4 regions of the Pantoea sp. PvP021 genome follow, and region 1 is predicted to be linked to each of the others. Evidence: riboswitches for the same ligand, from Rfam matches in the RefSeq annotation. Region 1 holds a riboswitch; each other region holds the start of a gene.
What was found. A riboswitch is a leader RNA that binds a small molecule or an ion and turns the genes downstream of it on or off. The one in region 1 is predicted to bind thiamine pyrophosphate.
Positions count from the first base shown of each region.

Region 2: another riboswitch for thiamine pyrophosphate. It lies ahead of thiB (thiamine ABC transporter substrate binding subunit); the one in region 1 lies ahead of ACVKSX_RS09910 (FAD-dependent oxidoreductase).
Region 3: another riboswitch for thiamine pyrophosphate. It lies ahead of thiM (hydroxyethylthiazole kinase); the one in region 1 lies ahead of ACVKSX_RS09910 (FAD-dependent oxidoreductase).
Region 4: another riboswitch for thiamine pyrophosphate. It lies ahead of ACVKSX_RS11070 (TenA family protein); the one in region 1 lies ahead of ACVKSX_RS09910 (FAD-dependent oxidoreductase).

Region 1 is NZ_JBSRXX010000002.1:170,882-178,593, forward strand. It holds gene ACVKSX_RS09885 (DsbA family protein) at 1-154, shown strand, start outside; gene ACVKSX_RS09890 (ASCH domain-containing protein) at 407-820, shown strand; gene ACVKSX_RS09895 (HesA/MoeB/ThiF family protein) at 830-1,798, opposite strand; gene ACVKSX_RS09900 (thiazole synthase) at 1,808-2,566, opposite strand; gene thiS (sulfur carrier protein ThiS) at 2,569-2,766, opposite strand; gene ACVKSX_RS09910 (FAD-dependent oxidoreductase) at 2,756-3,694, opposite strand; TPP riboswitch at 3,826-3,945, opposite strand; gene ACVKSX_RS09915 (cysteine hydrolase family protein) at 4,009-4,554, opposite strand; gene ACVKSX_RS09920 (ArsR/SmtB family transcription factor) at 4,799-5,113, opposite strand; gene ACVKSX_RS09925 (alkene reductase) at 5,130-6,248, opposite strand; gene ACVKSX_RS09930 (hypothetical protein) at 6,517-7,404, opposite strand; gene ACVKSX_RS09935 (P-loop NTPase family protein) at 7,679-7,712, shown strand, end outside.
Region 2 is NZ_JBSRXX010000009.1:656-8,367, reverse strand. It holds gene polB (DNA polymerase II) at 1-777, opposite strand, end outside; gene ACVKSX_RS19145 (DedA family protein) at 946-1,710, shown strand; gene thiQ (thiamine ABC transporter ATP-binding protein ThiQ) at 1,716-2,417, opposite strand; gene thiP (thiamine/thiamine pyrophosphate ABC transporter permease ThiP) at 2,401-4,011, opposite strand; gene thiB (thiamine ABC transporter substrate binding subunit) at 3,987-4,973, opposite strand; TPP riboswitch at 5,020-5,122, opposite strand; gene sgrR (HTH-type transcriptional regulator SgrR) at 5,158-6,819, opposite strand; gene ACVKSX_RS19120 (MFS transporter) at 7,073-7,712, shown strand, end outside.
Region 3 is NZ_JBSRXX010000001.1:96,239-103,950, forward strand. It holds gene ahpF (alkyl hydroperoxide reductase subunit F) at 1-852, shown strand, start outside; gene ACVKSX_RS00340 (AEC family transporter) at 914-1,873, opposite strand; gene ACVKSX_RS00345 (hypothetical protein) at 1,971-2,168, opposite strand; TPP riboswitch at 2,476-2,576, shown strand; gene thiM (hydroxyethylthiazole kinase) at 2,611-3,408, shown strand; gene thiD (bifunctional hydroxymethylpyrimidine kinase/phosphomethylpyrimidine kinase) at 3,395-4,195, shown strand; gene ACVKSX_RS00360 (GntR family transcriptional regulator) at 4,248-4,934, opposite strand; gene ACVKSX_RS00365 (mannitol dehydrogenase family protein) at 5,034-6,494, opposite strand; gene ACVKSX_RS00370 (MFS transporter) at 6,562-7,712, opposite strand, start outside.
Region 4 is NZ_JBSRXX010000002.1:407,561-415,272, reverse strand. It holds gene ACVKSX_RS11095 (DUF1479 domain-containing protein) at 1-541, shown strand, start outside; gene ACVKSX_RS11090 (DeoR/GlpR family DNA-binding transcription regulator) at 618-1,367, shown strand; gene ACVKSX_RS11085 (LacI family DNA-binding transcriptional regulator) at 1,364-2,383, opposite strand; gene ascF (PTS cellobiose/arbutin/salicin transporter subunit IIBC) at 2,640-4,106, shown strand; gene ACVKSX_RS11075 (6-phospho-beta-glucosidase) at 4,143-5,573, shown strand; TPP riboswitch at 5,680-5,782, shown strand; gene ACVKSX_RS11070 (TenA family protein) at 5,851-6,552, shown strand; gene ACVKSX_RS11065 (ABC transporter ATP-binding protein) at 6,549-7,289, shown strand; gene ACVKSX_RS11060 (ABC transporter permease) at 7,286-7,712, shown strand, end outside.

The DNA.
Region 1 (7,712 bases):
GCCTGACCTGCAGAACGCCATTAAATGGCACTGCAAATATGCCCGCCAGAACGGCATTCACGTTTCACCGACCTTTATGGTAAACGGTCTGGTACAGCCCGAAATCAGCAGCGGTGACGATATAGCGCACTGGGCAAGCTTTCTGATTCGTTAATATTAGTGCGCGGCTGTGCCCGGCCGCGCCAGACTGAGTCTCTCCTTTGCGACCCCACTCACGCTCAAACTCAATATCCTGATAATTAAGCCTGTTTTCCCATGTGGAGGCCGGGTAAGCTGTACCGCTATCAGCAGCAGACGGTGGGATTAAAGCCGCTGCTGTTGTTCATCTTAACGGCACCGCTGGCCTGCATGGCGATAACCTGACGTTACGCCGGGCCCACACGCCTAATTCATTGAGGATTTGCTGATGACGATGACGCTGCAACAACTGCAGGACAAATATCCGGGTGCCTTCACAGATGCATTTGGTGACTCCCCGGAATTAGCCAGCGAGCTCGCAACGCTGATTATTGCCGGTAAGAAAGTGGCCACCTGCGGGTCGTTGCGGAGCTGGCAGGATCAGGAAGCATTGCCTCAACCGGGCGGTTACAGCATTGTTCTCAACGGCGAACAGCAGCCCGTCTGCGTGATCCGCACCACCGGCTTGTTCCTGACGCGCTTTGATCGCGTCACGCCAGAGATGGCGATGCTGGAGGGTGAAGGCGATCTGAGCCTCGACCACTGGCGTCAGGAACATCAGCGCTACTTCGAGCGTGAAGGCTATTTTCACAGCGAAATGGAGCTGATCTTCGAGACGTTCCAGCTGGTCGAGGTGGTCTAAACCGGCACGCTACAGCGTGTTTGCCGCCACCAGCGCAAGCCGCGCAATCCCCCGCGCGGCAAGGTTCTCAGCCGCCTGGGCTGCGCGCATGCCACTGGCACACACCAGTACCACACGCTGATTGACCGGCGGTTGCCAGGCCGCTATCTGCTGCGGCAGAATTCGCACCACCCGCTCGGCCACACTGACCGGTGCCTCTTCCAGGCTGCGCAACTCCACTATGCAATCATCCTCCATCAGCATGGCCCGATCGATAAAGGGCGTGCCGGGCGCGTCAGGTTCAGGTGCGTCATCAAAACGAAACTGCCTGATATGCCAGTCAACAAAGTCACAGTGGATCATGCAGCCGAGCGGCGATGGCGTTAGTTTTAACAATACGCTCAGCGCCATCTGTGCCTGCATTGCGCCCAGCGTCGCTACCGCCGGTCCCATTACGCCTGCCGTATTGCAGTTACCCGAGGCCGTGGGCAGCTGCGGGAACAGCGCGCGATAGCCAGGCGCACCGCCACAGAATCCGCCAACATAGCCTTTGCGTCCCAGCACCGAGGCGCAGATCAGCGGCAGGCCTGCCGGATAACAGACATCGGAGAGCTGATAAGTAATAGCGAAGTTATCCGCCGCATCCACCACCAGATCGATTCCCTCCAGCGCCTGCGGCAGTTGACTGGCGCTTAGCGCGTGTGGATGCGCCTCAACGTGGCAGTCAGGATTGCGCTGCGCCAGCGCACGCTGAGCGCAAAATACTTTCTGCTGGCCCACATCGTCGACGCCAAACAGCGTCTGCCGGTGGAGGTTGTGCAGTTCAACCCGATCGCCATCGTAAAGACGGATAAATCCCACACCCGCGCCTGCCAGTAACGGCAGCAGCGTCGCACTAAGCCCGCCCGCCCCCACCACCAGCACCTTTGCCCTGCTCAGCCGCTGCTGCCCCGCTTCACCAATCTCTGGCAACATCGTCTGTCGCTGATAACGCTCCATCGCTGCTCCTTAACTGAATTGTGCCAGACCAAAAATAGGCGTAGAGGCAGACGCCATGTCGCGCTGCTCCATCAATCCCGCCTGAAACGCTTCGTGTCCGCCGTGGATCGCAGCAGCAAAGGCACCGGCCATGCGCACCGGATCGCGCGCTTTTGCCACCGCCGTGTTGAGCAGCACGCCATCAAAACCCATCTCCATCGCCTGAGCCGCCTGGCCAGGTGCGCCAATGCCCGCATCAATAATCAACGGCACATCTTTAAACCACGCACGCATAGCGCGCAGCCCCTCGATATTACGCAGCCCCTGGCCGGAGCCGATCGGCGCGCCCCAGGGCATCAGCACTTCACAGCCCGCTTCCAGCAATTTTTCGCCGACAATCAGATCTTCCGTAGTGTAGGGAAACACCTGGAACCCGTCAGCGCAGAGAATCCGTGCGGCCTCAACCAGGGCAAAAGGATCGGGCTGCAGCGTGTCGGCATGGCCAATCACCTCCAGCTTGATCCACGGTGTGTCGAACAGTTCACGCGCCATCTGCGCCGTCGTCACCGCCTCTTTCACCGTGTGGCAGCCTGCCGTATTCGGCAGAATACGTTTGTTGAGCTGTTGCAGCAGCGTGCGGAAAGCGCCGCCTTCACTGCCTTCCCGCCGCAGGCTGACGGTAATAATCTCCGCGCCTGACGCGTTGATCGCCTGATGCAGAATGTCCGGTGACGGATAACCGGCCGTGCCGAGCAGAAATCGGGATTGCGGAGTAAATTGATAGAACATGGTTAACCTCCCTGCATCGGTGACAGGATTTCGAGCTGGTTGCCCGCCTCAAGTTGCTGGCTGGCATAGCGGCTACGCGGTACAAACTCCCCGTTCAGCGCGGTGGCGACGGTCCGCGGATCGATCTGCTGCTCCGCCATAAGCTCCGCCAGCGTCGTTGCGCCGGTTTCAATCGTGCGTCCATTCAGTTCAACGCGCATGAGTTATCTCCTGAGTCAGTTGCAGCATAAGTTTTTCAGCCATGATCGGGGCCAGCAAAAAGCCGTGGCGGTACAGGCCGTTAAGTGAGAAACGGCCATTTTCGTAGCGGACTTCCGGCAGGTTCTGCCGGTAAGCAGGACGCAGACCGGTGCCGCTCTCCACGATCCGCGCTTCGGCAAGCGCCGGATGCAGGCTGTAAGCGGCGCTGAGCAATTCCATCATCGCCCGGGCGCTGATCGGGCTGCTGTCGTGGCTTTCCACCATGGTGGCTCCCAGCATGAAGTGGCCCCCGGCACGCGGCACCAGATAGCAGGGAAAGCGCGGGTGCAGCAGCCGGACAGGACGGGAGAGTTGTACGTCGGATGTGTGCAGGATCACCATTTCGCCCCGCACGGCGCGCAGGGCGGGCTGCCGATCGGTGGCGTGGATGCCACGGCAGTCGATGATTTTGCCGCCGGGTTTACCGCTGTGAAAGGGGACGCCAGCCTGTTGCAGTTTGTCGCGCAGTTGCTGCAAGGCGCGGCGCGGATCGAGATGCGCCTCTGCGGCGAAAAACAGGCCGCGGGCAAAGCGGTTTTCCAGTGCGGGTTCAATGTCACCGGGAGAGACCCACTGATGCTGCTGCGTCATGCTGGCGAAGCGCGTCAGTTCGCGGCTGTCACGCGGCGGAGCAACCACCAGCGTGCCCTGCTGTTCCACGCCATCAACGCGTTTCGCCCACCAGCTGGCCGCGTGCTGGCCCCATTCGATCACCTGTGGCGGTGCGCTTTCTGCTTCACACCAGGGCGCGAGCATGCCGCCCGCCCAGTGCGAGGCCGCACGGCAGTCAGGCTGAGTAATAACTTCGACCGTTTCTCCCCGCTCCAGCAGCAGCGTGGCGACACAAAGCCCGGCAACGCCGCTGCCGAGCACCGACCAGCGGCTCATGGTGTCCACCGGACAGGAAAAGAAAGATTCAGGATGAGATTTTTCAATTTGGCCTCGTTATCCGTTAACGAAGACCCGTGATACAGAGGGAAAAGGCAGGAACGTTGCGAATGCGCCCCTGCGGCAAGTATCTGATGAGATACCCGTCTTCCTACGCCAGTATCAACTGGGTCAGGTTCTAAGGGTCGCTAAGCCGCGCGGTGCGCTATTAGCCTCTCAGTCTCTCTGGCGAGACTCCCCTGACGGGTTTAGTTGTAAGTTAAGCAGACAGCTTCGTCAAGCAGACTGCATGGAACCGGGTCAGAAAATCGGACTTAACCGGCAGAACCGAAATGCCAGTCAGTTGCGGTTGCCAGCGTCACAAAGGGGCCCGCCAGCGTCTGGTTGTGATGCGCAATAATCTTCTCCGCAGAGAGGTAGGGATTATCGACGGTGGTGTGCGCATCGGAAATCAGTACGACGTTAAAACCCAGCTCCGGGGCTGCCCGACAGGTAGTATCAACGCAGAACTCCGTTTTCATCCCCGCAATCACCAGTTGCTTAATGCCCTTTTGCCTCAGCTGAAGCTGCAGGCCAGTATCCCTGAAACAGCTGGGATATCTTTTGGTGAAGACGACATCACTCTGCGGGTTAACCTGCAATTCCGGGATCAGGCGCGTCAGCGGGCTTTGCTCATTAAAAGGGGAATCATCAGGGCCGATATGGCGTGCGAAAAAGAGGGGGACGGCAGAAGCCCGAGCTTTAGTAATGAGAAGTGAGATGGTCGACAAGATCGAATTTGCGGCGAAGGGAGCCTCGGGACCATTAAAAAGGCCATGCTGCATGTCGATAATTAAAAGTGCACTTTCAGATGTAACCATGACGTGTCTCCATTCAGTTTTAAGAACGGAGAACAGCTCCCCGTCCGGTTCGGCGGGGAGTGAGAATCAGTTGTGTCAGGTGCCTGTCACAGAGTCGCTCACGCCGCCGCCAGAGGCGGTGGTGGTGACGGTTGTGAAAGACAGAACTGACATAAACATTTTCTGACCCTGAGTTAATGCGTTCGGTGAAGTCACCCTCAGAAGGATGGCGCTGACATCTACATTACCCTGTACGCCGTCGCTTTTAAAGCGCCTGCAGCGATTGGGTTACCGCATCGGTTATTTCACGAATGCGCGGTTCGGCGCGGCGATAGTAAGTCCATTTCCCGACTTTGCTGGCTTCAACCAGCCCCGCATTGTGAAGTGCTTTCAGGCATAACGAGGTGGCGGGCTGTGATAAGCCCGCCTTGTCCTGTATGAGGCTGGCACAGACGCCATACTGATCGAAGGGATAGAGCTGGGTATAGCCCGCAAACGCTTCGTCAGGATTTTTAAGCCACTTCAGCACTGCCACTCTGGTCGGGTTGGACAGTAACTTCAGGGCATTTTCGGGGGACATGCCGCCTCACAGAATATCAGGATGGATAAAATGGATAGTCAGTATAGCCTTTCTCAGTGCCGCCATACAGGGAGGCGTGATCGACCTCATTCAGCGGATATCCTGATTTAATCCGCGCGGGCAAATCGGGATTAGCGATAAATGAGCGGCCAAAACCAAACAGATCGCCCCAGCCTTTTTCCAGCACATGCTGCGCTTTTTCAGCCGTGTAGCGACCCGAGTAGATGATCGGAGAGCGGAATGTTTCCCGCAGCGCGACACGGAAGCTCTCTGGCATCTCCGGGCTGTTGTCCCAGTCGGCTTCAGCAATGGAGAGATAGCCAACTTCCAGCTCGTTCAGCAGGGCTGCTGCGCGGATGTAGGTCGCGTGTGGATCACTTTCAACCAGACCGAGATAGACGCGCTCTTCGTCGGTACTGGTAAACAGAGGCGCAAATCTGACGCCAACGCGGTGGCTGCCAAATACCGAGCTGACCGCCTCAACGACTTCTCGCAGGAAGCGCAGACGATTCTCAGCAGAGCCGCCATATTCATCCGTACGGAAGTTGGTGTGCTCAGAAATAAACTGGTTAATCAGATACCCGTTGGCGGAATGCAGTTCCACACCGTCGAAACCGGCCGCTTTGGCATTCTCCGCCGCGCGTCGGTAAAGCTCTACAATCTCTTTAACTTCCGATGTAGTCAGTGCGCGTGGCTCGCTGGGTGCGGTCAATATGCCGGCGTCGGGTCCGGTTTCAATAAATACCCGGACGTTATCGGCTGCGATGGCTGAAGGGGCAACGGGTGCCTGCTTGCCCGGCTGCAGTTCATTATGCGACACGCGGCCAACATGCCAGAGCTGGCAGAAAATCGTGGCCCCTTGCTGATGTACTGCCTCTGTAACCTTTTTCCAGCCTGCGATCTGCGCTTCGCTGTGGATCCCCGGCGTCCATGCATAGCCCTGCCCGCGAGGCTCAATCTGGGTGCCTTCGGTGATCATCAGTCCCGCGCTGGAACGCTGGCGGTAGTACTCCACCATCATCTCGCCGGGAATGTTGCCCGGTTGTTCACTGCGGCAACGCGTCAGTGGCGGCAGTACAATGCGGTTACGAAGCTGAAGGTCGCCCAGACTCAAGGGGGTAAAAAGTGACGGCATGACAAAAAATCCTCTGATGTGTGAAGAGGCGACATTATATTTACACATTTAAATTTGTAAATGTGTAATCTGTGCTTTTTGTCCAGGGCGGTATCGGTGGTTTCTGGCAGAGGGTCACTATCAGGGTGGAGTGCTGACAGCGCGTGGGATTAACAGTCTCTCAGCGCAGCGCCTGACTGCGTAACGTCAGGAGGAGATCCTGCAGACGCCGCTTTCAGGCAAATTGCTTCGCCGGGACGGAGGTGCTGCCTGCAGGATCATAAGAACATTAAGAAGCGTATTTTTCAGTGAACGCCTGCCACTGCTGGCGATAAACCTCCAGTTGACTGAGTGCGCCATCAATCGAGGGCTGTGCTTTGTTGTCAGGATTCGGCGTGGCACGAATCAAATCGGCAAAGGTGCTGAAGACAGAGTCCATATCACGGCCCGACTTCATGGCTTCCATCATCCCGGCCAGCTCCACCTGTGGCCGTGCGGTTGCGCTCATAACCTGGCTTAGATAGTCACGTGCGCTCTCCTGCATGTCGCGTGTTCCATGACGTATGGCTAACGCCAGCGTATCCTGTGCTCCCAGCAACGTCTGACGTTCACGAATGGCGACTTTGACGCTTATCATCTCATCAGCAATCTTATTCGCCTGCTTCTGGTTATCGCCGGAGACATATTTTTCTATCAGTTTATGGAGCTTAGACTGCGTCAGGGTCAGCGCCATGGCTTCCGAGGTATCCGAATTATCATACTGATTACGGCCCACACGGCCTTCAGCCAGCACCTCATGGAGTGCAGCGGCAAACTCATCCATAGCGGTCTGCGTATTAGCAGCCGTCATACTCAGAAGCGGAGTAAATGTTCTGGCGTCCCAGCTGGTGTAAGGATCGTTGAATAACGCATATCCGAGGTTAACGGACGGTCCCTGACCGGATGACTTTGTCTTTGCCAGTTCCTCTGAATTTTTAGCCTGCTGCTCTGCCGTAATGGGCTCAGCGATAGCCTGCACCAGGCGCGCTCTTGCCTCGGATGAGATCACCACCACACTGGCAGGTAATTCTTTTCCGGTAATAGTTTCTTTAGTCGTGTTCTCAGATCTGTTTGTTACGGTGAGCGTGGCTAAATATCCTCTTGCCACCTCTGTTGTCACGCCATTGATTAACCCCATAATGCCCTCTACGGTTTGATTGGTTGAACAATTTATCGGCAAAATGTAACCAATCTTTACCGAAATCTTATTGCTGCCTGGGTTAAGACGTCTCAGGGCAAGTCTGGCTATCATCGCCGCTGCGGCCTGACTTTGATCCAGAAAAGGTTCAGAATCCCCAGGCTGACCAGCCAACGGCTCCCGGCAGCGTTTCAGACTTTACGGAATGCACAGGAAAGTTTCAGAGCAGTACGCATTTATCCATTTCAGACAGGGTTAATTCAGAGGAAACGTTGTGAATAGTGCACTTCCATTAGACGCGCTTGGGC
Region 2 (7,712 bases), on a different contig from region 1:
TTCACGCCACTCCAGCGCGGCCTGCTGGCGTCCCAGACGCAGCGGAATGCCGTAACGATCGGCATGCTTTTGTAATACCCGCAGGTCAAACTGCACGACGTTCCAGCCAATTAAGACATCCGGATCATGCTCTGCAAACCACTGGTTCAGCGCTTCAAGTAACTGCGGCCGGCTGTCGAGATAGATCAGCTCGAAATCCAGCGTGCTGGCATCACCGTTGGCCGGGCCGAGCATAAAGACCTGGCGCTGACCGCATCCCTCCAGCCCGATGCAGTAAAGCTCGCCATGCTGTGTGGTTTCAATGTCCAGCGAGACCCATTTCAGCGGCGGGCGATAGTCGGGATGGGGTTTGAGCCGCGCATTGACCACGCTGTCTCCGCGCTGCTCGCCGTCAAACCAGACCGGCGCGGTAATAAAACGCTCCATCAGGTAGCGCTCCGGCGGACGGATATCGGCTTCATAGACCGGAATACCCTCTTCGCGCAGCCGTTTTTCAATGCGCTGTAGCTGGCGGTTCTGCTGGCAGTAGAGGCCGAAAACCGGGCGACGCCGAAAATCTTTCAGCGCCAGCGACTGAATCCGAAACTGACGTTCATCTTTCAGTAATTCGCTGACCTGCGCCTGAAATTCCTCAGGAATAAACGCGACGGACTCCTGCACCGGCAGCACCACGCGCTGCGCGCCCGCATCGGTCGCGAGCCAGAGGATAATTTCGGTGCCATGCGGGCTGTCGCGCCAGTGGCGGGTGAGCAGAAAACCTGCACGGGGCATATTCAGATGTTCTCCGGACTCAGCATTTCAGGATGAGAAAACCGCTTCAGTATAACATGGATATTTATACAGTTCCCGCCACCCGCTTTTGTCAACATTGTCCTACAATTCTTGCCTTGACGCTGTGTGGCTGGCTCAGGACAATCCAGCCTTCTGCTTTTACTTAGGATGATTATGGAAGCCTGGATTCAACAACTGATTACGCAGTCCCTGGAGTGGGCGCTGTTTGCCGTTGCGCTGGTGACGTTTCTTGAGTCGCTGGCGCTGGTCGGGCTGTTGCTGCCAGGTACGGTGATGATGGCCAGTCTGGGCGCGCTGGTCGGCAGTGGCGAACTTGGCCTTTACCCGGCCTGGGCGGCGGGCTTTGCGGGCTGCCTGATTGGTGACTGGGTTTCCTACGGCATCGGCTGGAAATTTCAGGGGCCGCTGCATCGCTGGAAGTATCTGCAAAAGTATAAAGGCCTGCTGGATAAAACCGAGCACGCCCTGCATCAGCACAGCATGTTTACGATTCTGGTCGGACGCTTTGTTGGCCCCACGCGTCCGCTGATCCCGCTGGCGGCCGGTATGCTGGAGCTGCCGGTGCGTAAATTCCTGCCGCCGAACATTATCGGCTGCATTCTCTGGCCGCCGCTCTATCTGCTGCCCGGTATTCTGGCGGGTGTGGCGATCGATGTGCCCAAAGCCGCGCAGGGCGGCAGCTTTAAATGGCTGTTACTCGGCGCAGCACTGCTGATCTGGCTGGGTGTCTGGTTATGCTGGCGCTGGTGGCGCAGCGGCAAGAGTCGCGACTGGGCATCGGCCTGGCTGCCGCCTGAGCGCCTGCGCTGGGCAGGGCCGCTGGGGCTGGTGATTGCCGTCGCGGCTTTCGTCGGTATTCAGTTCCATCCGATGATGCCCATTTTCCGTCATCTGCTGTGGCAGGTTTTCTTCGCCTGAATCGCTTAACGACGCGGGATGCCGAGCACGTCGGCCTCCCGCGTGTCGCCCGACAGTAACTGTCGGGTCTCGCCATCCCAGTAAACCCGGCCATCCACAATCACCACGCTGCGCGGCGCAATCTGCTGGGCATCTTCCAGACTGTGCGACACCATCAGCAGCGTGATGCTGCGCGCTTCACACACCGAACGCACCAGTTGCAGCATCTCTCCGCGCAGCGCGGGATCCAGCGCAGAAAAAGGCTCATCCAGCAGCAGCACCGGACGGTCACGTAGCAGACAGCGTGCCAGCGCCACGCGCTGTCGCTGTCCGCCTGACAGCTCGCCCGGCAGGCGCGTCAGCAGATCGCCTAATCCCACCTGATCGGCCAGCGCTGCAAGCTGCTGGCGCTGCCCGGCGCTCAGCTTCAGTCCGGGGTGCAATCCCAGCGCCATGTTCTGCTGCACGCTGAGGTGCGGAAACAGGTTGTTCTCCTGAAACAGCATCGAAACCGGCCGTCTGGCCGGCACGCTGTGGGTGTGCTCCTGGCCGTCAATCATCAGGGTGCCCTGTTTCACCGGCAGGAAACCGGCAATCAGGCTCAGCAGGGTGCTTTTACCGGCCCCGCTGGGGCCGAGGATCGCGATGCGCTCGCCGCGGGTGGCTTTGAGACTAAAGCGCATCGGCAGATGCTGATAAAGGTACGTGAGGTTATTCAGTGTCAGCATGGCGGCCTGGTAATTTTTCCATCAGGGTGAACAGCAACAAACAGAGCAGCAGCAGCAGCAGCGCGGTCACTGCACCGTCAGCACCGCGATAGGCACCGATCTGTTGATAAAGGTAGAACGGCAGGGTGCGGAAATCGGCAGTACCAAACAGCGCCACCACGCCAAAATCACCGATCGACAGCACGCAGGCAAAGGCCAGCGCCTGGGCCAGCGGACGTTTCAGCGCCCGCAGTTCAATCAGCCGCAGCCGGTTCCAGCCGTGGATATCCAGCGAATCACAGAGTCTGCCGTAACGCTCCGCGACGTCACGCATCGGGTTCTCCAGCACTTTCAGCGCATAGGGAATGGCGATCAGCGCATTGGTGAAGATCACCAGCCCGTCCGCCGACGCCGGCAGACCAATGGTGGCGTTAAACAACAGGAAAAAGCCGGTGGCGAGCACGATGCCTGGCATCGCCAGAATCAGCATGCCGCTGGTGTCGATAAGGGTTGCCGCCGCCGGGCGCTGACGCAGGCGCAGCTCGCGGCTGCTCCACAGCAGCATCATGGTCAGCACCACACAGAGCAGACCGGCGCCGGTGGCGATGCGCAGTGAGGTAAACGTCGCCTGCCAGAGTGCAGGCTGCGCCAGCGCGCCGCGCAGTCCGCCGTGCAGACCATCGATGATGACCGCCGCCAGCGGGGGCAGCAGCAGGATCAGCGCCAGCAGGATCAGCAGCGCATCAACCAGCTGCGCCCCGCGCGAATCCTGCGGATCGCGCCAGCCATTCAGCTGGCTGGTTCCGGCGGGAATCGCTTTGCTGAAGCGCTGGCTGAGCAGCACCAGCGTCACGCAGCAGCCAAGTTGGATCAGCGCCAGCAGTGCAGCGCGCCCCGGATCGTAGTCATAACTCAGCGCCTGGAAAATCGCCAGCTCGATGGTCGTCGCCTGCGGGCCGCCGCCCAGTGAGAGCACGGTAGCAAAGCTGGCGAAACAGAGCATGAAGATCAGCGCGCCGGTCGGCAGCAGCTGACGCCGCAGCCATGGCCACTCCAGCAGACGAAAATGGTGCCAGCCGCGCAGGTCGAGCTGTGCCGCCAGCTGACGCTGTTCCGCCGGAATGCTCTCCAGCGCCTGCAGCATCAGGCGGGTCGCCAGCGGCAGGTTAAAGAAGACGTGCGCCAGCAAAATGCCCGACAGACCGTAGGGAGAGAAGTGGTAATCAATCCCTGCCAGCTGGCACAGCTGCGCCAGCCAGCCGACACGACCATAGACGGTGAGCAGACCAAATACCGCCACCAGCACCGGCAGTACCAGGGTCATGGCGCACAGACGCAGCAGCAGCTGACGGCCAGGGAAACGGCGTCGATAGAGCGCGCGCGCCAGCGGTATCGCCGGCAGCAGCGACAACAGCGCGGAGAGCAGCGCCTGACCAAAAGAGAAGGCGATAACGTGATGCAGGTAATCATCCTGCAGCACGCTGCGCCAGTCATTCTCTGGCGCGGCGCTCCAGAGTGCACCGAAGGCCAGCAGCGCCACGCTGATTAACAGCAGCGTGGCGAGCGAACCGGGGATAAGCCAGCGCGGCATCAGCGGCTGACGGCGCGTTGCCACTGGCTGATCCAGCCTGAACGCTGGCTGGCAACCTCTTCCGGCGAGAACTGCAGGGCGGTGGCGGGCACAGTGAGCGCGCTAAAACCGGCAGGCAGCGGCGTGTCGATTACCGGGTACATCCAGTTACCGGTCGGGATAGTGCGCTGGAAGTCGGGTGACACCATAAACTTCATGAATTGCTGTGCCAGCGCCGGCTGTTTGCTGCTGGCTAACTGCGCGGCAACTTCAACCTGCAGATAGTGGCCCTCTGCAAACGGCGCGGCGGCATAGTTCTCTTTTTTCTCTTCGATGATGTGGTAAGCCGGTGAGGTGGTGTAGCTCAGCACCAGATCGCCTTCGCCCTTGAGGAACAGGCCATAGGCTTCACTCCAGCCTTTGGTCACCGTCACGGTTTTCTGCGCCAGCTTTTGCCACGCCTGCGGTGCCTGATCGCCATAGACTTTCTGCATCCACAACAGCAGACCTAAGCCGGGGGTGCTGGTACGGGGATCTTCGTAGATCACCCGCCACTTCTCCGGGCTGTCGACCAGCTCTTTCAGGCTTTTTGGCGGATTCTTCAGCCGGGTTTTGTCATAGACAAACGCGAAGTAGCCATAATCAAACGGCACGAAAGTGGTGTTGTGCCAGCCGCCGGGCAGTTTTAATGTCGAGGAATCGACCTGACTTTCGGCAAACAGACCGGTTTTCTGCGCCGCCTGTACCAGATTGTTATCCAGCCCCAGTACCAGATCGGCTTTGCTGTTTTTCCCTTCCATGCGCACGCGGTTCAGCAGCGACACGCCATCTTCCAGCGTGACGAATTTCAGCTCGCAGTTGCACTGCGCCTCGAAGGCTTTTTTAACCGCCGGGCCAGGGCCCCAGTCAGCGGAGAAGGAGTCGTAGGTGTAGACCGTGAGAACCGGCTTAGCCGCCAGAACGGGGGCGGAGAGTAACAGCAGCACCGGCAGAACTTTGTTTAACACTTTGCGCTCCTTCAGGAGAATAGGGGATGAGTCGCAAAGGATCTGAGCACAGAGGCCTCCCAAATCCCTACGTCGGTATTAACCGAATCAGGTTCGACGGGTATCTCTCAGCTGCTTGCTGGTGACAGGCGGCACCCCGTTGAGAACGTCACATTCTAGTCATTTCAGCGCCGGGGCGAAAGCCTCACAGCGCGGGTGGCGCGAACCAGGCGGATTTAAAATCAAACCAGCCCAGCGTATTCATCCGAACGCCGCGCATGCTGCGCTGACCTTCAAGCAGCAGCCAGTGGTGAAACAGCGGATGAAGACCCGCTTCTTCGACTAACTGTTTACTCCATTCGGCCAGCGGCAGCGTTTTCTCGCGCCAGCGGGCCGCATCGCTGTGCCAGTCGATCGGCAGACAGTGATGCAGCAACGGGATCTCATAAAGCTGCGCAAACAGAGAGTAATTCAGCGGCAGGGTAAAGTTCACGCTGCCAAGCCAGATATCACTTTCCGCTTCGCCCTGATACCAGCTTTCGTAGCTGATCTCGCGGGTCTCCAGCGTGACGCCATGCTCTGCCAGCAGCGGACGCAGCGCGTTAGCGATGCCTTCATGCTCCACGTGCTGGCTGTACCAGGTCAGCGTCAGGTGGGTTAAGCCGGGCGGTTTTTCCACTGGCGTCAGGTCGCGCCGGTGATGCCAGCGCGGCAGCAGGCCATACGCCGGAAACCAGTAGCGCTGGTAGCCGACACCGGCGTGATTGAGCAGGGCGATAGGATTAAACAGGTAGCTGACCCAGCGCCGGACCGCCTCGTTGCGTCCCTGTTCTGAACGCTGGTCGAACAGCAGATAGTAGCAGCCCTCTTCAAGACGGCTCTCCTCCTGAACCTCATCGGCTCCGTCGCCCTGCAGGCGGACACCGGCATAGACCAGCTCATCGCTGATGTCGGGCAGTACCCAGATAGAGACATCATCAATCAGGGCGCGAAAACCAAAATAGTCATCAAACGCTTCGATCTTCAGCTGACTCTCCTGATTGCGGATCACCCGGTAAGGACCGGTGCCAACGGGCTGGCGGGCAAAATCGTGCAGCGTCGGCCATTCGCGCGGCAGGATCATCGCACTGACGCTGCCCAGCAGCCAGGGCAACCCTTCATCGGGCTGGCTTAAGCGGATATCCAGCGTCCAGGGCGCGGGCGAGTCGATCTGCTCGATATGGGAAAAGAGCGGATGAGGGCGCTGACGCTCAAGCGTGGCCAGCACATCCTCCATCTCCAGTTCTCTGCCGTGATGAAAGCGAATCGCCGGACGCAGAAAGAAGCGCCAGTGAAGCGGGGAAGTCTGCTGCCAGTGGTGCGCAATATCGGGCTCGATTTCCCCGTTTTCCTCATTTATCCGCGTCAGGCCGTTGAAAATCTGTCGCGCAATGTGGGTTTCGGAGCGCCGCAGCGGCGAACCGGGCAGCAGATTGAGCAGCGGACGATAGTAGAGCACCCGCAGGATATGCTTGCCCTGACGGAAACTGCGGCCCAGATGCGCGGCGATCATCTGCCGTACCTGATTTTTATCGCCCACCAGCTGGACCAGCTGATCGATGCGATCCTGCTCCAGCAAATCCTCGGCACGTTGCTGCTGCAAAGCCAGTCCGGTATAGCAGAAGGTAAGCTGTGAACGCTTGCCGCGTCCGGCTTCCGCCTGCCAGATTAGCCAGCCCGCGGCCTGCATCCGGTTGAGCAGATTGCGCATATGGCGGCGCGAGCAGTGCAGCAGGTCAGCCAGTTCGCTAAGGGTAATCTCCTGCGTTTGCCCCTGACAGCTCTGCCACAGGCGAATGAACTGCTGCTTCAGACGTGATGAGGACATAAAAGAGGAACTCCCGATGAAAAGCGCTCTGTTTTTCTTGCCCTATTTTAAGAGCAAACTTTACGTTATGGGAAGAGCGGGAGGCATTCAGCACTGAATGGCGTTCGACCCTGACTTCGCTGTTCAGCGGAGTGCTTTTCTGAGTAGGGTGCATTTACACCGCCAGCAGATGATCTCTGCTGGCTTTTTTCATGTTGCGCGGTATCGTCTACCCTTCTTTTTCCCCTCTGTTTGTTCTGTAAGGGATTTCGGTATGAAATCGCTGTTAACGCGGCAGCGCCGCATCAATCCGGTTTACCTCGCTTTTATGGTCGCCTCGTTCATGCTGGGCATCGCGGGCGCACTGCAGGCGCCGACGCTCAGCCTGTTTCTGACGCGCGAGGTGCAGGCGCGGCCCTTCTGGGTCGGACTGTTTTTCACCATCAATGCGGTGGCCGGTATCGTGGTGAGCATGCTGGTGGCAAAGCGTTCTGACAGCGTCGGCGATCGTCGTCATATCATTCTCTTTTGCTGCCTGATGGCGCTGGTCAATGCGCTGCTGTTTGCTTTTACCCGCCACTATCTGACCTTGCTGACGCTGGGCGTGCTGCTGTCGGCGCTGGCCAGCGTCTCGATGCCTCAGCTGTTTGCGCTGGCGCGGGAATATGCCGATCAGTCGGCGCGTGAAGCGGTGATGTTCAGTTCGGTGATGCGTGCGCAGCTGTCGCTGGCGTGGGTGATTGGGCCGCCGCTCTCCTTCGCGCTGGCGCTGAACTACGGCTTTGTAACGCTATTTATGGTGGCCGCCGCGCTGTTTCTGATCTGTATCCTGCTGGTCTGGTTCACCGTGCCGTCGGTGCCACGTTCGCAGCCCCTGATGCAAAGCGGCGGGCTGCCGCTAAGTGGCTGGCGCG
Region 3 (7,712 bases), on a different contig from region 1:
CTGCTGGGTGAGCGTTTTGGCGGCCAGGTGCTGGACACGGTCGATATCGAAAACTATATCTCCGTACCGAAAACCGAAGGGGCAAAACTGGCCGGTTCACTGCGCGCACACGTGGATGATTACAACGTGGACGTCATTGAAAGCCAGAGCGCCATCAAACTGATCCCGGCAGCGAAAGAGGGCGGAATGCACGCCATCGAAACCGCCTCCGGCGCAGTATTGAAATCACGCAGCATCATCCTGGCGACCGGCGCACGCTGGCGTAACATGGGTGTGCCGGGTGAAGAAGAGTATCGCACCAAAGGCGTGACCTACTGCCCACACTGCGATGGCCCGCTGTTTAAAGGCAAACGCACGGCGGTGATCGGCGGCGGTAACTCCGGCGTGGAAGCCGCTATTGACCTGGCCGGTATCGTTGAACACGTTACGCTGCTGGAGTTTGCCGGTGAGATGCGCGCTGATCAGGTGCTGCAGGATAAGCTGCGCAGCCTGAAGAACGTGGATGTGATTCTGAACGCCCAGACCACCGAAGTGAAAGGCGACGGCACCAAAGTTACCGGCCTGCACTATATCGACCGTACGACGCAGACCACTCATGAGCTGCCGCTCTCCGGTATCTTCGTTCAGATCGGTCTGCTGCCGAATACCCCATGGCTGGAAGGTGCGGTTGAGCGCAACAAAATGGGTGAGATCATCATCGATGGTAAATGCGAAACCAGCCTGAAAGGCGTGTTCGCCGCGGGCGACTGCACCACCGTACCGTACAAGCAGATCATTATCGCCAGCGGCGAAGGTGCTAAAGCCTCACTGAGTGCTTTTGACTATCTGATTCGTACCAAATCGGCTGAGTAACATTTAGTTAGCCAGACAATAGCCCTTCAGCACGCCTGCTGAGGGGCTTTTTTTTAGCCTGTTAATAGCCCGCCAGCGTCATCAGCATCATCCAGATTGGCGTCGTCACCGCCGCAAACACGGTAGAAAAGAGCATGCTCGCCGCCGCCGGGCCGGTAATGACATTGAACTTCTGCGACATCAGATAGACGTTAACCCCGACTGCCATCGATCCCAGCAGCACCACCACTTTACTCTCCAGCGGCGGCAGATCGGTCAGCCACGCGATAGCCCATACCGTCATCGGTTGCAGCACCAGCTTCAGCAGGCAGATGGTATAGCTCTCTTTTAAGCCATCCCGCACCCGATAGTGTGCCAGGCTCATGCCCAGCGTCACCAGCGACAAGGGTGCAGCCAGTGAGGCCAGCATCTTTAGCGGTTCAGCGGCCAGCAGCGGCAAGGGACGTTGCAGAAAGCTCCAGGCTGTACCGCTGAGAATACCGATGATCAGCGGATTCTTCAGCACGCCGAGCAGGGTGCGCCAGAGTCCTTCCAGCGAGAAGCTGCCCTGTTTTGCCCACTCGACCGAAACGGTCAGTAAGGTCCAGAGGATCAGGCTGTTAAACACCAGCACCAGCGCCACCGGGGGCAGGGCTTCTGGCCCCAGCAGCACCGTGGCCACCGGGATCCCCAGCATCACGTTATTGGAAAAGATGCCGCCCAGCGCAAAAACCGACGCCGCTACGCCATCCAGATTAAACAGCCTTGTTGCCAGCAGTCGTCCCACGATAAACACCAGCAGGCAACTGCCGAAAAAGGCCAGCAACAGGCGCGCATCCACCGGCGGACTTTGCGAGAAGGTGCTCATCACCCGAAACAGCATGCAGGGCAGAGCAACGTTAAACACAAAGCGGTTCATCCCTTCACTGATGCTGGCGGGCCATTTCCCGAGGCGCGTCAGGCAGTACCCCAGCAGGATCAGGATAAACAGCGGGGCTGACAGGTAAATTTGATGGCTTAAGCTTTCAAACAGCAGTGGCATAGAGAGAGTCTGGTCAGACGATGATTAGTTACCAGACTAACAAATTGCTAACTAACTGTTAACCTGAACTGTGTCCGGAATGACCGTTGCCGGGACGCTAACCTAACCAGCGGCGCGCCTGCCGATCGCTGATGTCGCGATAATAGATCCGGTGAATAATTTCGCCACAGCCTGTGCAACGGGCGGAGATATAGGTGGAGAGGTACTGTCTGCCATTGGGTGCCACGGCACCCCTGCGTTCAATATTAATATCCTGCCATCGATGGCGGTGTGGAATAAGCGCTAAAAATCGCATCATACATCCTGAATAGTATGAAGTTCCGCTTCAGGAGTTTTCTGACTCCATGAAATAAAGTGTTTTTTACGATGATGCTGCAAGCAGGTTAATTATTATGGGATAACCAGAGTCACTGCGGGAAATATTACCTATCCGGGTAATAAGCGGGGCTACCTATAAAGAGGTATCTCGTTAACCCGCAGCATTAAGCCTTTTTTTGCACCCTCAGGCGTTGATCGGGATCATGTGAATTGTTTCAGCTCTGATTATTTCCCAGGCGGGAGTCGCTTGCTTTCGCTGCGCGGCTTGCCTATGCTGCAAGCCGTAATACGACTCGGGGTGCCGCTTTCCACACGGAAAGGGCTGAGAAAAACCCGCTGACCTGAACTGGATAATGCCAGCGTAGGGAAGTCTGATGCCTGACCGCATTCGCCTTCTTGTTCGCCGGTTGGGAGCTACGATGACACATCAATCTCAACACCTTTCTGCCGCGCACTTCGCGCCCATTCTGCACGCTTTCCGCCGCCAGTCACCGCTGGTGCACTGTATGACCAATGACGTGGTCCAGAACTTCACCGCCAACGTGTTGCTGGCTCTCCATGCCTCACCGGCGATGGTGATCGATGCCGCTGAGGCCGCCCAGTTCAGTAGCATGGCCGATGCACTGCTGATTAACGTGGGCACCTTAACCCGTGAGCGCCAGCAGGCGATGCAGGCTGCCGTCACCGCGGCTAATCAGGCGGGCACGCCCTGGACACTCGATCCGGTTGCCGTCGGCGCGCTGACGCTGCGCAGTGACTTCTGCCAGCAGTTGTTAAACCAGCAACCGGCGGTGATTCGGGGGAATGCGTCAGAGATTCTGGCGCTGGCACAACAGGCCAGCGGCGGGCGCGGTGTCGACACGCTGCATCAGGCGGATGCAGCACTCGATGCGGCCCAACAGCTCGCGGAAACCTGGAGCACGCTGGTGGTCGTCACCGGTGAAGTGGACTACGCCACCGATGGTCAGCGACTCCTTGCTGTACACGGTGGAAACCCCTTAATGACACGGGTAGTCGGGACCGGCTGCGCCCTCTCGGCAGTGGTGGCGGGTTTCAGCTCTCTGCCTGGCGATCGGCTGATGAATGTCGCGGCCGCCTGTCAGGTGATGGCGCTGGCGGGTGAAAAGGCAGCGGCGCAGGCTGCCGGCCCCGGCAGCTTTGCCACGGCGTTTATTGATGCACTCTGGACGCTGGAGGGTAATCATGAAGCGTATTAACGCTCTGACGATTGCGGGTACCGATCCCAGCGGCGGCGCAGGGATTCAGGCCGATCTCAAGACCTTCTCCGCTCTGGGAGCCTATGGCACCAGCGTCATCACCGCGCTGGTGGCACAGAACACCTGCGGCGTGCAGTCGGTTTATCGCATTACGCCTGACTTTGTGGCCGCCCAGCTCGATTCGGTGCTCAGTGATGTGCGCATCGACAGCGCAAAAATTGGCATGCTGTCAGAAACGGCTATCGTGGAGCAGGTTGCGGCCCGGCTGAGCAATGCGGCAATCCCGTTTATCGTGCTGGACACGGTCATGGTTGCGAAAAGTGGTGATGCGCTGCTCTCGCCAGACGCCGTAGCCAGTGTACGAGAGCTGTTATTGCCGCAGGTCTCGCTGATCACGCCTAATCTGCCGGAAGCGGCGGCGTTGCTGGACTGCGCCATTGCGGCAGATGAAGAGGAGATGCGCGAGCAGGGACGGGCATTGCTGGCACTGGGCTGTCAGGCCGTGCTGATGAAGGGCGGTCACCTTGCGGCGGCGGAGAGCCCGGACTGGCTGATCACGCACTCAGCAGAGCAGCGATTCAGTACGCCGCGCGTGAATACCCGTCATACGCACGGCACAGGCTGTACGCTGTCGGCAGCCTTAGCCGCGTTGCGACCACGTCATGCTGACTGGGCAGAGACGATTGGGGAAGCCAAAAACTGGTTACAGCAGGCGCTGCTGCAGGCGGATTCGCTGGAGGTCGGGAAGGGTATCGGGCCGGTTCACCATTTTCATCAATGGTGGTAATGACGAAGGCCCGCATCGACCTGGTAATCAGGTGGTGCGGGCGGTTTCAGGTTCAGGGTGCTTCAAACCAGGCGCTGTTACGCTCGGCAATCGGGGTGATAGAGAAGATCATCTCCTGCAGATGACGACGCATTGCCGCTTCGGCTGCATCGGCGTCATGACGCTTCAGCGCCGCAAAAATCTCTTCATGCTGCTCAATCAGCTTGTCCGGTGGAGAGACTTCACTCAGCGTCAGAAACCGCACCCGGTCCATGGCCGCTTTGATGTTCTCCACCGTTTCCCAGGCCAGCTTACAGTCAATGCTTTCAGCAATCAGGCGATGAAACTCATCGTCCAGAGTGAGAAAAGCCTGGCTGTCATGCCGCTCAGCGGCCATGCGCTGCAGCTGCAGGTTATGCTCCAGCGCCATCAGAGCCGGATCATCAATCTCCAGTGCCGCACGGCGAACCACCGACACCTCAACGGCCTCCCGGATAAAGCGGCCATCCGCCACCCGCTTAGCGGAGATTTTGCGCACGAAAGTGCCACGCTGCGGCAATACCTGTACCAGTCCGGCTTCGGCCAGCTTGATGAACGCTTCGCGCACCGGCTGGCGTGAGACGTTGAAGCGCGCGGATACCTCTTTTTCCGAGAGCAGCGAGCCCGGCTGAATTGCGCAGGTGACGATATCTTTGCGCAGATACCGGTAAATCTGCTGATTTACCGGTTCGCTGGTAGTAATGGTATAGGCGATCGACATGCAGCAATATCCATATTACGGCTGGCAGGGGCCAGCGCGATGGGAAAGTGTCAGTCTAATCAGCGCGCTGCGTCTGCGCCAGCGCTTTGTCACCGGCTGTTATGCCTGGCTGATACACTGCTGCACCGTCGCCCGCGCGCCCTGAGTCGTCAGTTGCTGGTAATACGTCGTCAGTCGGGCCACCAGATCGGCGTTCTGCGCTAAATCTTCGCCAAAGATGTCGCGCAGACCCAATAGCGCACGGACACGCGCTTCGCCTTCTTCGCTACCGGCAACCGTCTCTGCCAGCGTGGCTTTCAGCGGATCGCGGATCTCAATCGGTTGACCCTGTTCATCGACGCCGCCGACATAGCGCATCCAGCCCGCCACGCCCAGCAGCAGCAGGTCGCAGCGGCTACCGCGCTGCAGATGCCAGCGCAGACTGTCGAGCATGCGTTGTGGCAATTTTTGCGATCCGTCAGTGGCGATTTGATATGTGCGATGTTTAATGGCACGGTTTTCGTAACGGGCGATCAGCGAATCGGCATAGGCGTTGAGATCCACGCCCTGGGTACGCAGCGTCGGCGCCTGCTCATCAATCATCAGTGAACGGGCGGCGGCGCGGAAATGGGGATCGGCCACGCAGTCACTGATGTACTCATAACCGGCCAGAAAGCCGAGATAGGCCAGGAAAGAGTGGCTGCCATTCAGCATGCGCAGTTTCATCTCTTCATAGGGCAGAACGTCACTGACCAGTTCTGCGCCCGCTTTTTCCCACGCCGGACGGCCATTGACGAAGTTATCTTCAATCACCCACTGAAAGAAGGGCTCCGCTTCAACCGCAACCGGGTCATCGGAACCCAGACGCGCGCCTAGTGCCGCAAACGCTGCATCGGTCATGGCCGGAACGATACGATCCACCATGGTGGAGGGGAAGGTAATGTGTTGCTGAATATAGTCTGCCAGGGCCGGATCCTGATGCTGTGCCAGTTGCACAACAACGTTGCGGGTCACGTGACCATTTTCCGGCATGTTGTCACAGGACATCACGCTAAAGGCGGGTAAGCCCTGATCCCGTCGGCGGCGAATCGCGGCCAGAATCAGACCGGGCAGCGAACGCGGCGAATGCGGATTCTGCAGGTCATGCACGATGTCAGGGTGATCGGGATTTAAATTGCCACTGGCAGGCTGGTGGCAATAGCCTTTCTCGGTGACGGTCATGGAGACAATGGCTACCTCAGGCTGGCTCATGGCATTGATCACCGCCTCAATACCGTCACTTTTGCCGTGCAGTGCCTGAGTAATGACGCCAATCACCCGGGTATGCAATGAATCATCGGCCATCTCGGTGAGAGTATAAAGCAGCTGCTGCTCTCGCAGGGCCTCAATCAACGCGCCGCTGTTGAGGTTCACTTCACAATAACCCCAGTCGCTGCCCTGTTCAGCCAGCTTATCGCTGCAGAGCGCCTGATGGGCGCGGTGAAATGCACCAAAACCGATATGTACCATGCGGGTTTTTAACTGGCTGCGGTCGTAAGCGGGGCGCTTGACCTCCGCGGGCAGGCGATCAATCTGTAACATAGTCCATCCTTATGGCACACGGGGCGCAAAGCGCCCCGAAATCATACATCTGTTAACGAAACAACACTCAGACCGAAACCGGTTTATCCTGGGTTTTCGGACTGCGAATCACAAATAACACCAGGAAGGCACCCAGCGCGGCGACACAGCCCGCCAGGATAAAGGCGCTATCGAATTTACCGGTGTGATGAACAATAAACCCGGTGACGATGGGCCCGATGATGCCGGAGAGGCTACCCACCAGATGGATAAAGCCGCTGATGCTGCCGATACGGCTCTTGTGCACCACATCCTGAATAATCGCCCAGTAGATTGCGCCGGTGATATAGAGAAAGAAAATCGACACCGACATCATAATTACCGCAGGCACCACATCTTTTATCGTACCCGCCAGCGCCACACAAATTGCGGCGGCCAGCAGTGAGACCACCAGCACAATTTTGCGGGACAACAACAGCTTGCCGGTGATGTTAAAGATCTTATCGGAGATCCAGCCACCCAGCGCCAGGCCAACGAAACCGACGATCCACGGGATCATGGTGGTGATGCTCATCGATTTGATATCCAGGCCGTGCGCCTGCACCAGGTAGGCCGGGAACCAGCTCAGGAAGAAGAACAGAATGTAGTTGTAGCAGAAGAAGGCAAAAGCGGTGACCAGGATAATCGGCTGGCGCAGGTAGTAGCCAAACGGATGTGACGTTTCCGACAAATCAACTTCATCATTCGGGTTCGTTGCTTTCAGGCGATCAATCAGCAGACGTTCCTCTTCGCTGACGCGCTTGCTCTTCGCCGGATTGTCAGCGGCGAAGAAGAGCCAGAACGCCATCCACACCAGACCGATGCAGCAGACAATCACGAACGCCGGACGCCAGCCATAGGCGAGCGCCAGATAACCAATGATCGGGCCAGCGACCGCACCACCTAAAGGTGATCCGGCACTCAGTAAGCCCATGGCCGTCGCGGCCTGTTTTTTCGGGAACCAGCCGTTAATCGCTTTGTTGGCCGAGGAGCAGATCGGGCCTTCAGCCATGCCGAACAGCACACGCAGGATCAGCAGTGACCAGAAGCCGGTGGCCAGTGCGGTCATGCCGCAGAAAATGGACCAGGCACCTACCGCCACGGTCAGCACGATTTTAGGGCCATAGCGGTCAGTGGCAAGGCCGCCAAGGAAGTTAAACAGGGCATAGCCAAAGAAAAAGCTGCCGAAGATCATGCCAA
Region 4 (7,712 bases), 240 kb from region 1:
CGAAGTGGATGAGTATGATCTGCCGGGTACCACCAAATGTTCCGTGTTCCGGACCTTTCAGGGCTGGACCGCACTCTCCGATATGATCCCCGGTCAGGGCCTGCTGCACGTGGTGCCGGTGCCGCAGGCGATGGCCTATGTTCTGCTGCGCCCGCTGCTTTCAGACGTACCTGAAGATGAACTGTGCGGCGTCGCGCCGGGCCGGGTGTTGCCCGTTAATGAACAGTGGCATCCGCACCTGATTGCAGGACTCTGTTCGATACCGGCCTTAGAGGCGGGCGATTCGGTATGGTGGCACTGTGATGTGATCCACGCCGTTGCACCGGTTGAAGATCAGCAGGGCTGGGGCAATGTGATGTATATCCCCGCTGCACCTATGTGTGACAAAAACCGCGCCTATGCCCGGCGGGTTGCACAGGCCCTGGAGCAGGGACGTTCACCGGGAGATTTTCCGCCAGAAGATTATGAAACAGAGTGGGGCCAGCGTTTTACGCTGCAGGATCTCAATCTTAACGGACGCCGGTCGCTGGATTTGTCCTGATCCCAATCCCGCGTTGTACACCAGCGCGGGATATCCCTGTTACACTGGAGCTTCTTTTTTTCTGCGAAACGCAATTATGAACCCGCGACATCATCAGATTATTCAACTGGTTAATAGCCGGGGCAGCGTAACGGTCAGCGAACTGGCGCAGCTTACCGGGGTTTCTGAAGTGACGGTGCGGCAGGATCTCACGCTGCTGGAACGCGACCGGTTGCTGCGGCGGGTTCACGGTTCCGCGCTGGCGCTGGACAGCGATAACGTCGGCACCCGCATGAATACCCGCTATCCCATCAAGCAGGCGCTGGCACGACATGCGGCCAGCCTGGTTCAGGCGGGTGAATCGGTGTTCATCGAAGGCGGCAGCACCAATGCGCTGCTGGCGCGTGCGCTGGCTGACCGCGCCGATCTTACGCTGATTACCGTCAGTCACTATATTGCCCAGCTTCTTCGGGAAGCCACTTGTGAGGTGATTGTGCTCGGTGGCCTGCTGCAGAAAAGCAGTGAGTCAGTAGTCGGCCCGCTGACGCGGTATTCCATCCAGCAGGTTCATTTTCATCGGGCATTTGTTGGCGTGGATGGCTGGCATCCGGAGACCGGTTTTACCGGCCGCAACATGCTGCGCTGTGATGTGGTGGATGCCGTGCTGGCGAAAGGCGCTGAGAGCTATGCCCTGACAGACGCCTCCAAGTTTGGTCAGATTCACCCCTATCCGCTCTCATCCGGTTATCAGGTCGGGCATGTGATTACCGATGAGACGCTGGATGCGGCGACGGTAGCGCAGCTCAGGGAACAGGCGATAGAGGTGATACAGATCGCCGCAGGTTAAGCAGAACGGCCGGGGCCTTTAGTAACGGAGCCCCGCAGCATCAGGCTGGCCGTGAAAGGTGCCTGAGTATGCCAGTCTCCGCCATCCAGCATGGTCAGCAGGCGGTTAATCGTCTCATCGATCATCTCGGTGACCGGCAGTTTCATGCTGGATAACGACGGCGTGATGAAGGGCGCCAGCGGAATATCATCGAAGCCAATCACCGAAACCTGCCCGGGTACCGCGATGTTGCATTCAGTCAGACGTTTGATGGCACCAATCGCCATCTCATCATTACTCGCCACCAGCGCGCTGAATGTCACCCTGCGTTCCAGCAGCTGGTCCACGGCCGCCATACCGCTCTGCGCCGTCCATTTACCGGTCACGATTCGCCGGGAATCGGCTTCAATGCCCTGTGCGGTCAGCGCAGCGTGATAGCCGGAAAGCCGCTCCACGCCGGTCGGCGAATCGAGCGAACCGGTGATAAACGCGATCTCGCGATGCCCCTGATTCAGCAGATGGCTCACCGCCGCAGCGCTGCTGGCATGCTGATCGCTGTAAATGCAGTAGCTATGGTTGACGCGCAGCCGCCGGTTGATCACCAGTATCGGCTGTTTGTGCCGGGAGATAATCGCATCCAGCGCGTCAATGCTCAGGAAGCGCGGATAGATAATAATGCCGTCACAGCGCAGATCGAGCAGAAACTGTATCGCCGCCTCTTCCTGCTCAGCGGTGTGTTTGCCGTCCGCCAGAATCAGCTGGCGGCCCTGCTGCTCCAGTATGCGCGCGGAGTGTGCCATTAGTTCAGTGAAGTAGCTGCCGCTGTAGAGCGTATTGGTGATCACCAGTCCAATGGTCTGAGAGGTTTTTGTCGCCAGGTTGCGCGCCAGCAGATTGGGCCGGTATCCGGTTTCGGCAATCGCCTTCAGTACTTTTTCGCGCTTTTCCTGCCCGACATAGCCATTGCCCGAGAGCACACGTGACACTGTCGCTTTTGAGACGCCCGCCCTGTTTGCCACTTCCTGAATCGTTGCCATGGTGATGCTCCTTTGCTGCGTCGTCCTGCAGTCTACCTAAGCCTCTCAATCTTGGAAATATTTACCCCGCCTTAGTATGAAGTTACCTGGCAGCATCAGGTGATGGAGTTCACAAAAAAGAGATCTTGATGATTTTGACGCTTGTCGGCGCTGTGAAAGCACTTCATGATTTTGTGAAACCGGTTTCCTATTTGCCTGTCCGCAGGCGCAAAAACATAAAAACTTTGACCGATTTACCCTACAGAGAAGAGCGATCATGCCCAGAAATTATGCCGAGGTGTCACGCGCCATCGTCGATGCGCTAGGCGGCCTCACCAATATCGAAGCCGTAACCCACTGCATGACCCGCCTGCGGTTTGTGTTGAAAGATGAAAACCAGGTCGACTATCCCCGGCTCAAGGCGATCAATGGCGTTATGGGCGTGGTGCACAACGACACTCAATGCCAGGTGATCATTGGTAACAACGTGTCACAGGCTTATCAGGCGGTGCTGGAGCTGGGATCGCCCGCAGCGACATCGACTGCACCCGTAAAACGTAAAATCACGCTGCGAGGCATCGGCGCCGGTATTCTTGATGCGCTGGTGGGCACCATGTCGCCGCTGATTCCGGCCATTATTGGCGGGTCAATGGTTAAGCTGCTGGCGATGATCCTGGATATGGCGGGCGTGTTTGAGAAAGGCTCATCAACGCTGGTCATCCTCAACGTGATTGGCGATGGCGCATTCTTCTTCCTGCCGATCATGGTGGCCGCCTCTGCGGCGCTGAAATTCAAAACGAACATGTCGCTGGCGATCGCCATTGCCGGTGTACTGGTTCATCCCAACTTTGTTGAACTGATGGCGAAAGCGGCACAGGGTCAGGCGGTGGAATTTGCTTACATCCCGGTGACCGCGGTGAAATATACCTACACCGTAATCCCGGCGCTGGTGATGACCTGGATCCTGTCGCACATCGAGCGCGGCGTGGATCGTATTACCCCTGCCGTCACTAAAAACTTCCTGAAACCGATGCTGATTGTGCTGATTGCGGCACCCATCGCGATTGTGCTGATTGGTCCGATTGGTATCTGGATCGGCAGCGGCATCTCCGCGCTGGTCTACACCGTGCATGGCTATCTTGGCTGGCTTTCCGTCGCGATTATGGGCGCAATCTGGCCGCTGCTGGTGATGACCGGGATGCATCGGGTGTTCACCCCCACCATCATCCAGACCATTGCCGAAACCGGCAAAGAGGGCATGGTGATGCCGTCAGAGATTGGTGCCAACCTCTCGCTGGGGGGATCGTCGCTGGCGGTGGCGTTCCGGACCAAAAACCGTGAACTGCGCCAGACCGCGCTGGCAGCGGCGGCATCAGCGATTATTGCCGGCATTTCAGAACCGGCGCTGTATGGCGTTGCGGTCCGTTTAAAACGACCGCTGATCGCCTGTCTGATCAGTGGTTTTATCTGTGGCGCGGTCGCGGGCATTGGCGGGCTGGCCAGCCACTCCATGGCCTCTCCCGGCCTGTTTACCAGCGTACAGTTCTTCGATCCCACCAATCCCATGAGTATTGTCTGGGTCGGTGCGGTCATGGTGTTGTCTGTGGTGCTGTCATTTGTGCTGACGCTGCTGTTAGGTTTTGAAGATATTCCTGAAACCGAGCCCGAAACCAACACCGCACCCGAAAGCGCAACGCAACCTGCGCCCGTTACCGAACGCGCTAACGCGATTAATAGCCACTAAAGGAAAGGGTCACGCTGACCCGGAAAAGAGGATTGCATGTCTGATTCAAGGTTTCCGCAAGGATTTTTATGGGGCGGCGCACTGGCCGCCAACCAGAGTGAAGGCGGCTTTCGTGAAGGCGGAAAGGGCTTAACCACCGTCGACATGATTCCACATGGCCTGCACCGTATGCCGGTCAAACTCGGTCTGGAAAAGCGTTTTACCCTGCGTGACGATGAATTTTATCCCAGCCATGAAGCCATCGATTTTTATCACCGCTATCCGGAAGACATTGCGCTGATGGCGGAGATGGGGTTCAGCGTGTTCCGCACGTCGATTGCCTGGAGCCGTCTCTATCCCAATGGCGATGAACTGACGCCCAATCCGCAAGGCATCGCCTTTTACCGCGCGGTCTTTGAGGAGTGCCGGAAATATAATATCGAACCGCTGGTCACGCTCTGTCACTTTGATGTGCCGATGCATCTGGTGACTGAATATGGCTCGTGGCGCAATCGCAAAATGGTCGACTTTTTTGCCCGCTATGCCCGCAGCTGCTTTGAGGCGTTTGATGGCCTGGTGAAATACTGGCTGACCTTCAATGAGATTAATATCCTGCTGCACAGCCCCTTTTCCGGCGCCGGTCTGGTGTTCGAACCCGGTGAGAACAAGGATCAGGTAAAGTATCAGGCGGCCCATCATGAACTGGTCGCCAGCGCGCTGGTGACGCGCATCGCGCATGAAGTGAATCCGATGAACCAGGTCGGCTGCATGCTGGCAGGCGGCAACTTCTATCCCTGGTCGAGCAAGCCGGAAGATGTCTGGGCTGCGCTGGAAAAGGATCGCGAAAACCTGTTCTTTATTGACGTGCAGGCGCGTGGGGCCTATCCGGCCTACGCCGCCCGCGTATTCCGTGAAAAAGGTGTGACGCTTGAGATCGCTGACGGCGATGACGACATTCTGAAAAACAGCGTCGATTTTGTCTCGTTCAGCTACTACGCCTCACGTTGCGCCTCGGCCGAGATGAACGAGCAGAACAGCAGCGCCGCCAATGTGGTGAAATCCCTGACCAATCCCCATGTACCGCGCAGTGAGTGGGGCTGGGGTATCGATCCGCTCGGCTTACGCATCACGATGAATATGATGTATGACCGCTATCAGAAGCCGCTGTTTCTGGTGGAGAATGGCCTGGGCGCGCGCGATGAGATCGAATCAAATGGCGAGATCAACGATGATTACCGCATCAGCTATCTGCGCGAACATATCCGCGCCATGGGCGACGCGATCGAGGATGGCGTGCCAGTGATGGGTTACACCAGCTGGGGCTGTATCGATCTGGTTGCCGCCTCAACGGGTGAAATGAGCAAGCGCTACGGATTTGTCTATGTTGACCGCGACGACCTGGGTAACGGCACGCTGGCGCGCACGCGGAAGAAATCCTTCTGGTGGTACAAAAAAGTCATTGCCAGTAATGGTGCGGATCTTGAGTGACAACGTCACTTAAAAGCTATCGTCATGCTGTTACTGGCGCGACAGCAACGCCGGAACAGAACGCTTATTTCTGCCGTTGTACTCCGGCAGTAATTATCGTATAACCAATGTCTCCGAGGGGTGTCCTGTAATGGGCTGAGATGGCGTAAGCCGAACCCTTTGAACCTGATCTGGGTCATGCCAGCGAAGGGACGGGTCGGCAGATTTTCTGCGTCATCTCCTGCAACATTCCCTGTTCCAGACCGTATGCCCGGATCTCCCTGTTACTGGAGATCCTATGTCACATCCGCTTTTCGACACCGGCTTTTATGGTCGTCTGCGCCAGCAGGCGGGCAGTCAATGGCACGCCTATATCGGGCACGATTTTGTGCGGCAACTCGGTCAGGGCACCCTGCCATCCGCCGCCTTCCGCCACTATCTCACCCAGGATTTTCTGTTTCTGCTGCACTTCGCCCGTGCCTGGGGCTTGCTGATCAGCAAACTTTCCGAGCCAGCAGCCTTACGCAGCGCAACGGCATCGCTTAACGCCATCGTCAGCGAACTGCCACTTCACCTGGCTTACTGCCAGCAATGGGGTATCAGCGAGGCGGCTATGGCGAGTGAACCCGAGGCAGTGGAAACGCTCAACTACACCCGCTACGTGCTGGACGTGGGTCACACCGGGGATGCGCTGGAGCTGCTGACCGCGCTGATGCCGTGCGTTGCCGGTTACGCTGAAATTGGCCTGACACTACTGCATGATCCCGCAACCCGCTTTGAGGGGAACCCTTACGCGGCATGGATAGAAAATTACGGCGACGAAGCCTATCTGGCTGGCGTTCGCTCCTCACTTTCACTGTTTGAAACCCTGGCCCGGCAGCGCGCCGGTGAACACCGGTTTAACCCGCTGGCGGAGATTTTTACCACTGCAACCCGGCTGGAAGCCGCTTTCTGGCAGATGGGTCTCAACCATGCTGCCGCCCAGCGGATCAGCTCATGAACCTGCCGTGCCATCCGGTGCCGCCAGGCATTTCAATTCGCCAGCTCAGCCTGAATTATGGCCAGCAGCCACTCTTCAGCCAGCTTGATCTGGAGATCGCGGGCGGTGCTTTTACCGCTTTACTGGGTGCCAGCGGCGTCGGAAAAAGCAGCCTGATGCGGGTCATTGCTGGTCTGACGCCACCCACCGCCGGGCAGGTCAGCGGCAGCGACGGCCTGCCACTGACCGGACGCATCGCCTGGATGGGGCAACAGGATCTGCTCTATCCGTGGCTCACGGTTGAACAAAATGTCTGTCTCGCCAGCCGCCTGAGAGGTGAAAGGGCCGATCGCGACTGGGCGCAGCATCTGATGATGCGGGTAGGTCTGAGCCATTCTGCAAATGCGCGACCCGCGACTCTTTCTGGCGGGATGCGTCAGCGCGCCGCGCTGGCCCGCACCCTCTACACCCGTCAGCCCGTTGTGCTGATGGATGAGCCCTTCTCCGCACTGGATGCCCTCACCCGCGCTCAGATCCAGACGCTGGCCGCAGAAGTGCTGGTCGGACACACCGTGCTACTGATTACCCATGACGCCGCCGAAGCCTGTCGGCTCAGTCACCACATGCTGGTGATCGGTTCTGCGGGAATTGAAACCTGCCCGCCCCTGGCGGGTCAGCCACCGCGGGCTGCAGACGACATACAGGTATTGCAGAGTCAGGCCGCATTGCTGAAGCAGCTGAGCAGGATTGCGGGATGAGATTACACAAAGGTTTTGCCAGTCTTCACCGTGGAGTGATGCTGTTTGCCGGACTGATTGCGCTGTGGTGGCTCGCCACACTGAGTTCGGTTCCGGCCTTTCTGCTGCCCTCACCCGCTGCGGTCACCATCGCACTGTGGCAAAACGCAGGTTATCTCGGCCATCACACTTTGATTACCCTGACCGAGATCGTCAGCGGCATGGCCCTCGGCGTGCTGCTGGGGAGCGTGCTGGCGCTGGGCATGACCTTTTCACCGTGGCTGCAGCGCTGGATGATGCCGCTGGTGATCACCAGCCAGGCGATTCCGGTTTTTGCCCTGGCGCCGCTGCTGGTGCTCTGGTTTGGTTTCGGCATGGGCGCCAAAGTCGCGATGGCCGTCCTGGTAATCTTCTTCCCGGTGACCTCCGCCTTTTTTGATGGCC